DNA from 4 places in the Streptomyces sp. NPDC058751 genome. Region 1 is predicted to be linked to each of the others. Evidence: riboswitches for the same ligand, from Rfam matches in the RefSeq annotation. Region 1 holds a riboswitch; each other region holds the start of a gene.

Evidence for each region. A riboswitch is a leader RNA that binds a small molecule or an ion and turns the genes downstream of it on or off. The one in region 1 is predicted to bind thiamine pyrophosphate.
Region 2: another riboswitch for thiamine pyrophosphate. It lies ahead of ACFW6B_RS04155 (thiamine ABC transporter substrate binding subunit); the one in region 1 lies ahead of ACFW6B_RS17290 (purine-cytosine permease family protein).
Region 3: another riboswitch for thiamine pyrophosphate. It lies ahead of thiC (phosphomethylpyrimidine synthase ThiC); the one in region 1 lies ahead of ACFW6B_RS17290 (purine-cytosine permease family protein).
Region 4: another riboswitch for thiamine pyrophosphate. It lies ahead of thiO (glycine oxidase ThiO); the one in region 1 lies ahead of ACFW6B_RS17290 (purine-cytosine permease family protein).

Annotation. Positions count from the first base shown of each region.
Region 1 covers NZ_JBHYPZ010000016.1:146,147-148,341, reverse strand. Annotated here, with positions in the region: gene ACFW6B_RS17295 (alpha/beta fold hydrolase) at 1-607, opposite strand, end outside; TPP riboswitch at 1,010-1,103, shown strand; gene ACFW6B_RS17290 (purine-cytosine permease family protein) at 1,095-2,195, shown strand, end outside.
Region 2 covers NZ_JBHYPZ010000003.1:100,945-103,139, reverse strand. Annotated here, with positions in the region: gene rlmN (23S rRNA (adenine(2503)-C(2))-methyltransferase RlmN) at 1-1,057, shown strand, start outside; TPP riboswitch at 1,136-1,241, shown strand; gene ACFW6B_RS04155 (thiamine ABC transporter substrate binding subunit) at 1,318-2,195, shown strand, end outside.
Region 3 covers NZ_JBHYPZ010000011.1:98,633-100,827, reverse strand. Annotated here, with positions in the region: gene ACFW6B_RS13210 (YibE/F family protein) at 1-718, opposite strand, end outside; TPP riboswitch at 791-947, shown strand; gene thiC (phosphomethylpyrimidine synthase ThiC) at 942-2,195, shown strand, end outside.
Region 4 covers NZ_JBHYPZ010000029.1:83,707-85,901, reverse strand. Annotated here, with positions in the region: gene ACFW6B_RS25690 (NAD(P)/FAD-dependent oxidoreductase) at 1-783, opposite strand, end outside; gene ACFW6B_RS25685 (hypothetical protein) at 816-1,193, opposite strand; TPP riboswitch at 1,246-1,358, shown strand; gene thiO (glycine oxidase ThiO) at 1,356-2,195, shown strand, end outside.

The sequences.
Region 1 (2,195 bases):
GGGTCACGCGGAGATCGGTGTCGAGGAGACCGCGGGCGGTGTCCTTCCAGACGTGCGCGGGAAGTTTCAGGTTCTCCTCCACCATGGTCTCGATGAAGCCCCGGGCGATCGGGCGGTTCACCGTGTCGGCCAGGAAGCCCTCGACGAACGCGCGGGGCACGGGGTCGGCCAGTTCCTCCATGGCCCTCACCATCCGGGTCACCGCCGGTTTGTCCGCGAGGGTGCCGGGGACGCCGAGCAGGACCAGACCCGCGATGCGGTCGGGGTGGCTCCCGGCGACGATCCGGGCCGCCACGCCCCCGCTGGACGCCCCGACCAGGACGGCCCGCGGGATGTCGACCGCGTCCAGGAAGGCCACCAGGTCGGCGGCGAAGTCGTCGGGGGCGTAGCCCTCGGCCGGCCGGCCCGCGTCGCCGTGTCCGCGCTGCGTGGGCGCGTATCCGTGCAGGGACGCCGGAAGGCGCCTCAGGAGGGGTTCGAAGGACCACCAGGAGTCGGCCAGACCGTGCACGAAGACGACGGGCGTACCGCTGGGGTAGCCCGCTTCGGCGTACGGGAGGGCGAGACCTTCCCGCACCTGCGCGGTCTTCAGGGAGATCACGGTCACGGCACCCTGCCTCCTTCCGCCCGGCCACCGGGGTCCGGGAACCCGGGAACAGAGAGCGGGCGGCGATCGCTTCCGACAGTACCGAGGGGCGGCACGCGCCGCGCTGCGAACCGGCCCGCCCGCGCCGTTCGAATGAACCGGAGTGCGCGCGGGCGCGCGCCGGTCCGGATGAGCGGGCCCGGGGTGGCGCGGGCGGAGAACCCCGGGTTCGGGACCCCGGGCGGTTCCCGAACGGTCCGGCGCGCGTTCCGGGTCGGGTTTCACGCCGTACGCCGGAGCGCCCCCGGGCCGTCCGGAGCGCGTCCCGGAGGCGGGGGCCGCGCCGCGCACCGGAGCTGAGCTCGGGTTCTGTCGGCGGGACCCCCTCCCGCTCCGTCCTCGGGAGCGGTTAGTGTGTCCGTCGTACCGGACACGGGGTGCCCCGCCGAGGGCTGAGATCACACCCGTCGAACCTGAACCAGTTCGTACTGGCGGAGGGATGTCTTCCATGCCGTTGACGCATGTTCCCGGCGGGCTGCCCGCCGACAGCCGGCCTGCCGTCTTCGACGGACGGATGCCCGCCGCACCCGGCGACCTCCGCGTCGAGGGGCACGGCATCGAGCCGGTCCCCGAGAGCAACCGGTACGGCGGTGCCGGACGCCTGTTCACCGTGTGGTTCGCCCCGAACCTGACGATGACGGGCGTGTTCACCGGCACGATCGGGATCACGCTCGGCCTGGACTTCACCACCGCGCTGGCCGCCGTCGTCCTCGGGACCGTGCTCGGCGCCCTGCCCACCGCCTACCTCAGCACCTGGGGCGGCCTCACCGGCACCGGTCAACTCCCGCTCGCGCGGCTCGCGTTCGGCCGGGCGGTGCTGCTTCCCGGGGTGCTCCAGTGGCTGTCCTCCATCGCCTGGGACGCGTTGATCGGCCTGTTCGGCGGAGACGCGCTGGCGCGGCTGTGCGGCTGGCCGTTCTGGCTCGGCGTCCTGGTCGTGATGGCCGCCCAGGGGGCGCTCGGCGTCCTCGGCTACGAAGCCGTCCACCGTCTCCAGATCGTCATGACGTTCGTGCTCACCGTGGCGTTCGCGGTGATCGCCTGGCGGATGCTCGACGGGGTCCACCCCGTCACCGACGGGTCCGCCGCCGGCGCCGACCGCGCGGGCGCGTTCGTCCTCACCAGCACCATCGCGCTGAGCCTCTCGCTGTCCTGGGCCCCGTACGCCGGTGACTTCAGCCGCTACCTGCCGCGTACGACCTCCCGCCCGCGGATGTTCTGGTGCACCCTGCTCGGGCTCGTCACGTCCTTCGTCGCCGTCCAGGTCCTCGGACTGTGGGGCGCGGCGGTGCTGACCGACCAGACGGCGGCGGGCGTGGACTCGCTGCTGGGCGGCGGTGCCGCGGGCGCGTTCGGGCTGCTGGCCGTGGCGCTCGCCTCGGTGTGCAGCAACGCGATGAACGACTACAGCGGTTCGCTGGCCCTGCAGACCCTGGGCGTGCGGACACCGCGTCCGGTGGCGGCCGCCCTGGCCGCCGTGCTCGGTTTCCCGCTGGTGCTGTGGATGCACGCCGCCGACACCACGGCGCGCTTCCAGAACGTGCTGCTG
Region 2 (2,195 bases), on a different contig from region 1:
GCCGCCGCGGCACCTCGCCGATCTCACGCCCGCCGAGCGCAAGGAGGCGGTCGCCGCGATCGGTGAGAAGCCGTTCCGCGCCAAGCAGCTCTCGCAGCACTACTTCGCCCGGTACGCGCACGACCCCGCCGAGTGGACGGACATCCCGGCCGCCTCGCGCGGCAAGCTCCAGGAGGCGCTGCTTCCCGAGCTGATGACGGTCGTACGGCACCTGTCGACCGACCAGGACACCACCCGCAAGACCCTGTGGCGGCTCTTCGACGGCACGCTCGTCGAGTCCGTGCTGATGCGCTACCCGGACCGGGTGACCATGTGCATCAGCTCGCAGGCGGGCTGCGGGATGAACTGCCCGTTCTGCGCCACCGGACAGGCCGGCCTCGACCGGAACCTGTCGACCGGCGAGATCGTGCACCAGATCGTCGACGGCATGCGGGCGCTGCGTGACGGCGAGATCCCCGGTGGTCCGGCGCGGCTCAGCAACATCGTCTTCATGGGGATGGGCGAGCCGCTCGCCAACTACAAGCGGGTGGTCGGAGCGATCCGGGCCCTGACCGACCCCGAGCCGGACGGCCTCGGCCTCTCCCAGCGCGGGATCACGGTGTCGACGGTCGGGCTGGTCCCCGCCATCAACCGGTTCGCGGACGAGGGCTTCAAGTGCCGGCTCGCGATCTCCCTGCACGCCCCGGACGACGAGCTGCGCGACACCCTCGTCCCCGTGAACACGCGGTGGAAGGTGCGCGAGGTGCTGGACGCCGGCTGGGGGTACGCGGACAGGTCCGGGCGGCGTCTGTCCATCGAGTACGCGCTGATCCGCGACATCAACGACCAGGCGTGGCGTGGTGACCGGCTCGGGCGGATGCTCAAGGGCAAGCCCGTGCACGTCAACCTCATCCCGCTGAACCCGACCCCGGGCTCGAAGTGGACCGCGTCGCGGCCCGAGGACGAGAAGGCGTTCGTCGAGGCGATCGCGGCCCACGGCGTCACGGTCACCGTCCGGGACACCCGGGGCCAGGAGATCGACGGAGCGTGTGGTCAGCTCGCCGCGACCGAGCGGTAGTCTGAAGCGAGCCGGTCCGTCCCGTCACCGCCGCAGTCCGGCGTTGTCACGGGCCGGCACTCACCGTCCGACATCTTCATATTCCGACAGGGGAGCGCCACAGCGCTGAGAGTGCGGGACAGACCGCAGACCCTCTGAACCTTGCCCAGGTCATTCTGGGTAGGAAGTTCGGTCGCCACTCAAGCTGTTGCGCCCTGCCCGGGAACCGTCAGAGGTCCCGGGCAGGGCCGCGTCTCTTCCTGGTCACCCAGGAGGAATCAGTGATCACCACCACCAGCAGGGGCAGACGACTCGCGGTCACGGCCGTCGGGCTCGGTCTCGTCGCGCTGCCCGCGCTGTCCGCGTGCGGCTCGTCCGACACCGCCGGCTCCGGCGACCCGAAGACGGTCACGCTCGTCAGCCACGACTCGTGGCTCGTGTCGAAGAACGTGCTCGCGGACTTCGAGAAGCGGTCCGGCTACAAGGTCCGCGTCCTCAAGGACGGCGACGCCGGGCAGGCCGTGAACAAGGCCGTCCTGACCAAGGACAACCCCCAGGGCGACGTCTTCTTCGGCGTCGACAACACCCTGCTCTCCCGCGCGCTCGACAACGGTCTCTTCCAGCCGTACGAGGCCAAGGGCGCCGACCAGGTCCTGCCGGAGTACCGGGCCGACCAGGACAAGCACCGGGTCACGCCCGTCGACACGGGCGACATCTGCGTCAACTACGACAAGGCCTGGTTCAGCAAGCACAAGATCGCGCCGCCGAAGTCCTTCGACGACCTGGTCAAGCCCGCCTACAAGAACCTCCTCGTCACCGAGAACGCCGCCACCTCCTCGCCCGGCCTCGGCTTCCTGCTCGGGTCCGCCGCGCACTACGGCGACGAGAACTGGCAGGGCTACTGGAAGAAGCTCAAGGCCAACGGGGTCAAGGTCGTCGACGGCTGGGAGCAGGCGTACAACGAGGAGTTCTCGGGGTCCGCGGGCGGCAAGAAGGCCAAGGCCGACAGGCCGCTCGTCGTCTCGTACGCCTCCTCGCCGCCCGCCGAGGTCATCTACGGCGACCCGAAGCCGACGACGGCCCCGACCGGCGTCGCGGACGGCACCTGCTTCCGGCAGGTGGAGTACGCGGGTCTGCTCAGCAACGCCGGGAACGCCAA
Region 3 (2,195 bases), on a different contig from region 1:
CGACCACCGCGAAGATCACGGCGAGCAGTGCCAGAGGCAGCTTCCGGTTCGCGTCCGTCACCGAGTACTGGAGCTCCTTGGGAGCGGACGGCTCGTACGCGACAACGACCTTCTGGCCCTGCTCCAACTGCCGTGACTGATCGGGCTGGACGATCTCGGTGAACGTGCGGCCCTCGTCCTTCCCGGTGTCGATCCGGACGGTCGCCTTCTTGCAATCCTTCGCCGTCTGTCGCTGGGCGGAGGAACCCCCGGTGGCGGTGGCGCCGCCCGTCGAGGCTCCCGGAGCGGCGTTCACGGACTTGCAGTCCACCAGCTCGATCCTGGTGACCGTCGCCTGCTGGGTCTGTCGGTCGAAGCCGACACCGGTGCGCTCGTGGCCCGGCGCGCCGCCGGGCCACAGGACCACGAGACCCGCCACGACCGCGACCGCGAAGGGGATCAGTACCGCGGCGATGACCTTGCGCAGATGCTTGGAGACCGGTGCGGCGGGACCGTGGCTGTGGGAATGCCCGTGCCCGGCGCTCACCGGCTCGTCGTGCCCACGACGGGGATCCGGCCCCGACCCGTCTCCCGAACCGTGATGATCACTTCCAGGGCCGTGTCCATGCCTGTGCTCGTGCTCGTGGCTGATACCGGAGCCATGCCCGCGGCCGCCGTCGGAGCCGGGACGGCGTGGTGGCTCGGACGGGGGGAACGGGTGCTGCCGGGTCGTCGTCACCGCTCGATCATCGCAAGTGCGTCAAGGCGCCCTCTGTTCACCGCGCCAGACATGACGCTAGCGTGGAGGCGCTTTTGTACACGCGGGAGCTCGGAGCACCGGGCTGAGAGGACGCTGACCTCCGTCTTCGCGATGTTTCACATGAAACATCGGCGATCGGAAGCCGCTGCGTCGACCGCTGAACCTGTTACCGGGTAATGCCGGCGTAGGGAGTAGAGGTCTCATGACCGACAAGGATGTACGCACGCCTGTCTCCAGCCGGGCGGACGGGGTTTCTCCGTCGTCCCCGAGCGGGCAGGGCGAGCAGTCCATCGGCTGGCACAAGGCATACGTCGGGGGTACACGTCCCGACCTGCGGGTGCCGGTCCGCCAGGTGCACCTCACCAACGGGCAGTCCGTGACGCTGTACGACACCTCCGGTCCGTACACCGATCCGACTGTCGACACCGATGTGCGCAGAGGGCTGGCCCCCCTGCGTGAGGGCTGGATCATCGCCCGTGGAGACACCGAGGAGTACGCGGGCCGTCCCATCCGTCCCGAGGACGACGGGATCAAGCACACGTCCCCGCGGGGAGGGCTGCGCAATCTCGACGCCGTCTTCCCCGGCCGGCCGCGTCAGCCGCGCCGGGGACGGTCCGGGCAGGCGGTCACCCAGCTCGCCTACGCGAGGCGCGGTGAGATCACGCCCGAGATGGAGTTCGTGGCGGTCCGCGAGAACGTCGACCCCGAGGTCGTACGGGAGGAGATCGCCGCGGGCCGGGCGGTGCTGCCCGCGAACGTCAACCATCCCGAGATCGAGCCGATGATCATCGGCAAGCGGTTCCTGGTGAAGGTCAACGCCAACATCGGCAATTCCGCGGTGACGTCCTCCATCGAGGAGGAGGTCGAGAAGATGACCTGGGCGACCCGCTGGGGCGCTGACACGGTCATGGACCTGTCCACCGGCCGCAACATCCACACCACCCGGGAATGGGTGCTGCGCAACTCCCCCGTACCCATCGGCACCGTGCCGCTGTACCAGGCGCTGGAGAAGGTCGACGGCCGTGCCGAGGAGCTGACCTGGGAGATCTACAAGGACACCGTCATCGAGCAGGCCGAGCAGGGCGTGGACTACATGACGGTCCACGCGGGCGTGCGCCTGGCGTATGTGCCGCTCACCGCGAACCGCAAGACCGGCATCGTCTCGCGCGGCGGCTCGATCATGGCCGCCTGGTGCCTCGCGCACCACAAGGAGTCGTTCCTGTACGAGAACTTCGAGGAACTCTGCGAGATCCTCGCCGCGTACGACGTCACCTACTCGCTCGGCGACGGGCTGCGGCCGGGCTCCATCGCGGACGCCAACGACGCGGCGCAGTTCGCCGAGTTGAGGACGCTCGGGGAACTCAACAAGGTCGCGAAGCGTTTTCAGGTACAGACGATGATCGAAGGCCCGGGACACGTCCCGATGCACAAGATCAAGGAGAACATCGACCTTCAG
Region 4 (2,195 bases), on a different contig from region 1:
GTGGGCGCCGAGTTCGATGCCGGAGCCTGCGGTCCAGGCGGTGGCGGGCCGCGCGCCGATCCCGACCACGACGGCGCCCGCGGGCACCCGGGAGCCGTCGTCCAGGACCACCGCGCCGGGCTCGACGCGCTCCACGCGCGCGCCGGTGCGCAGCGAGGCCCCGCTGTCCGCGTACCAGGCGGCCATGGGGGCGGCCACCTCGGCGGGCAGCGCCCCGGCGAGCGGCCGGTCGGCGGCCTCGACGACCGTGACCGCGCAGCCCGCCTCGCGCGCCGCCGTGGCGAACTCGGCGCCGATCCAGCCCGCCCCGACCACCACGATGTCGTGCTGGCGGGCGAGGACGGGGCGCAGCCGGTCGGCGTCGTCCAGGGTGCGCAGCAGATGCACGCCGGGCACGCCCTCGGCGCCGGGGAGCCGGATCGGTTCGGCTCCGGTGGCGAGGACCAGGGCGTCGTACGGGACCGCTCCCGCGTCCGTGTCCAGTTCGTGGTCGCCGGGGCGCACCCCGAGCGCCTCGCTGCCCAGCCTGAGCTCGATGTCCAGGGCCTCGAAGTCGACGTCGAAGGCGGAACCCTCCGCCTTGCCGAGCAGGACGGCCTTGGACAGCGGCGGCCGGTCGTAGGGCTGGTGCGGCTCCGCGCCGATCAGCGTGACGGTGCCGGCGAAGCCCTGTTCGCGCAGGGCGACCGCGGTCTGCACCCCGGCCATGCCCGCGCCCACCACGACGACCCGCCGTACCGGGGACCTCTGCGACGGGGACTGTGACTGCGTCTGATCGCTCACCTGATCACCATAGACACGTGACGATCCGTCAGTCAGTGGACGTGCTCGGTGACCTCTTCCACACGACGGCTCCCGCGCGGTTCCTCCACCACGCTCGTCCCCGATCCCGGACGCGACTCCCACGTCCAGGTCTCCTCCAGCCGCACGCGGCCGTCGGGCAGTTCCACGACGAGGGACACGCAGTGGCCCGAGGCGGTGGTCCCGTCGCGCCCGAGCTGCACGTACCGGAAGTCGACGCGGTCGCCCTCCCGGGTGCCCACGAGGTGTCCGCGGACGACGTCGCCGCCCGCGTAGTCGGCCCAGACCACGCCGTCCTCCTCGTGGTACGCGAACCGGGTGCCGGTGCCCACCTGGCCCGGCGCCTGGTCGGCGACGGGGACGAGGACGAGGCCGTCGAGCGGTCGTGCCATGAGCGGAGACTCCCTTACCGAGACGGACGGGGGCGGGCTAGGGTGGCCAACGTAAAGCACTCGCGGGAGCCCGGGCGCACCGGGCTGAGAGGGAGGCTGGGCGGCCTCCGACCGTACGAACCTGATCCGGGTCATGCCGGCGAAGGGAGGGGCTGGACGCCCATGCCGTCTTCACGTTCTTCGGACGTCCTCGTCGTCGGGGGCGGGATCATCGGTCTGGTGACGGCCTGGCGGGCCGCGCAGCGCGGGTTCACCACCGCGCTCGTGGACCCCGAGCCGGGCGGCGGGGCCGCGCAGGTCGCGGCCGGGATGCTGGCCGCCGTCACCGAGCTGCACTTCGGCGAGGAGACCCTGCTGGGCCTCAACCTCGCCTCGGCGCGCCGCTATCCGGACTTCGCCGCCGAGCTCACCGAGGCCACCGGCCAGGACCTCGGTTACCGCCGCAGCGGCACGCTGGCCGTCGCGCTGGACGCCGACGACCGCGCCCATCTGCGGGAACTGCACGCGCTCCAGGTGCGTTCGGGGCTGGAGTCGGAGTGGCTGAGCGGCCGTGAGTGCCGCCGTCTGGAGCCGATGCTCGCGCCCGGCGTGCGCGGGGGTCTGCGGGTGGACGGCGACCACCAGATCGACCCGCGGTGCCTCGCCGCCGCGCTGGTCACCGCGTGCGAGCGGGCCGGGGTCGTGACGCACCGGACCTGGGCGGAGCGTCTGAGCGTCGTACGGGAGCGGGCCGCCGGGGTCGTCACCACGGACGGCACCGAGCTCGGAGCGGGCCGGGTGGTGCTCGCCGGGGGCAGCCTCAGCGGGCGCCTGGCGGGCGTCCCCGACGACGTCGTGCCGCCGGTGCGCCCGGTCAAGGGGCAGGTGCTGCGGCTGACCGTCCCGCGGCACCTCGCGCCCTTCCTGGAACGCACCGTGCGGGCGGTGGTGCGCGGCAGCCAGGTCTACCTGGTGCCGCGCGAGAACGGCGAGCTCGTGGTGGGCGCGACCAGCGAGGAGCTG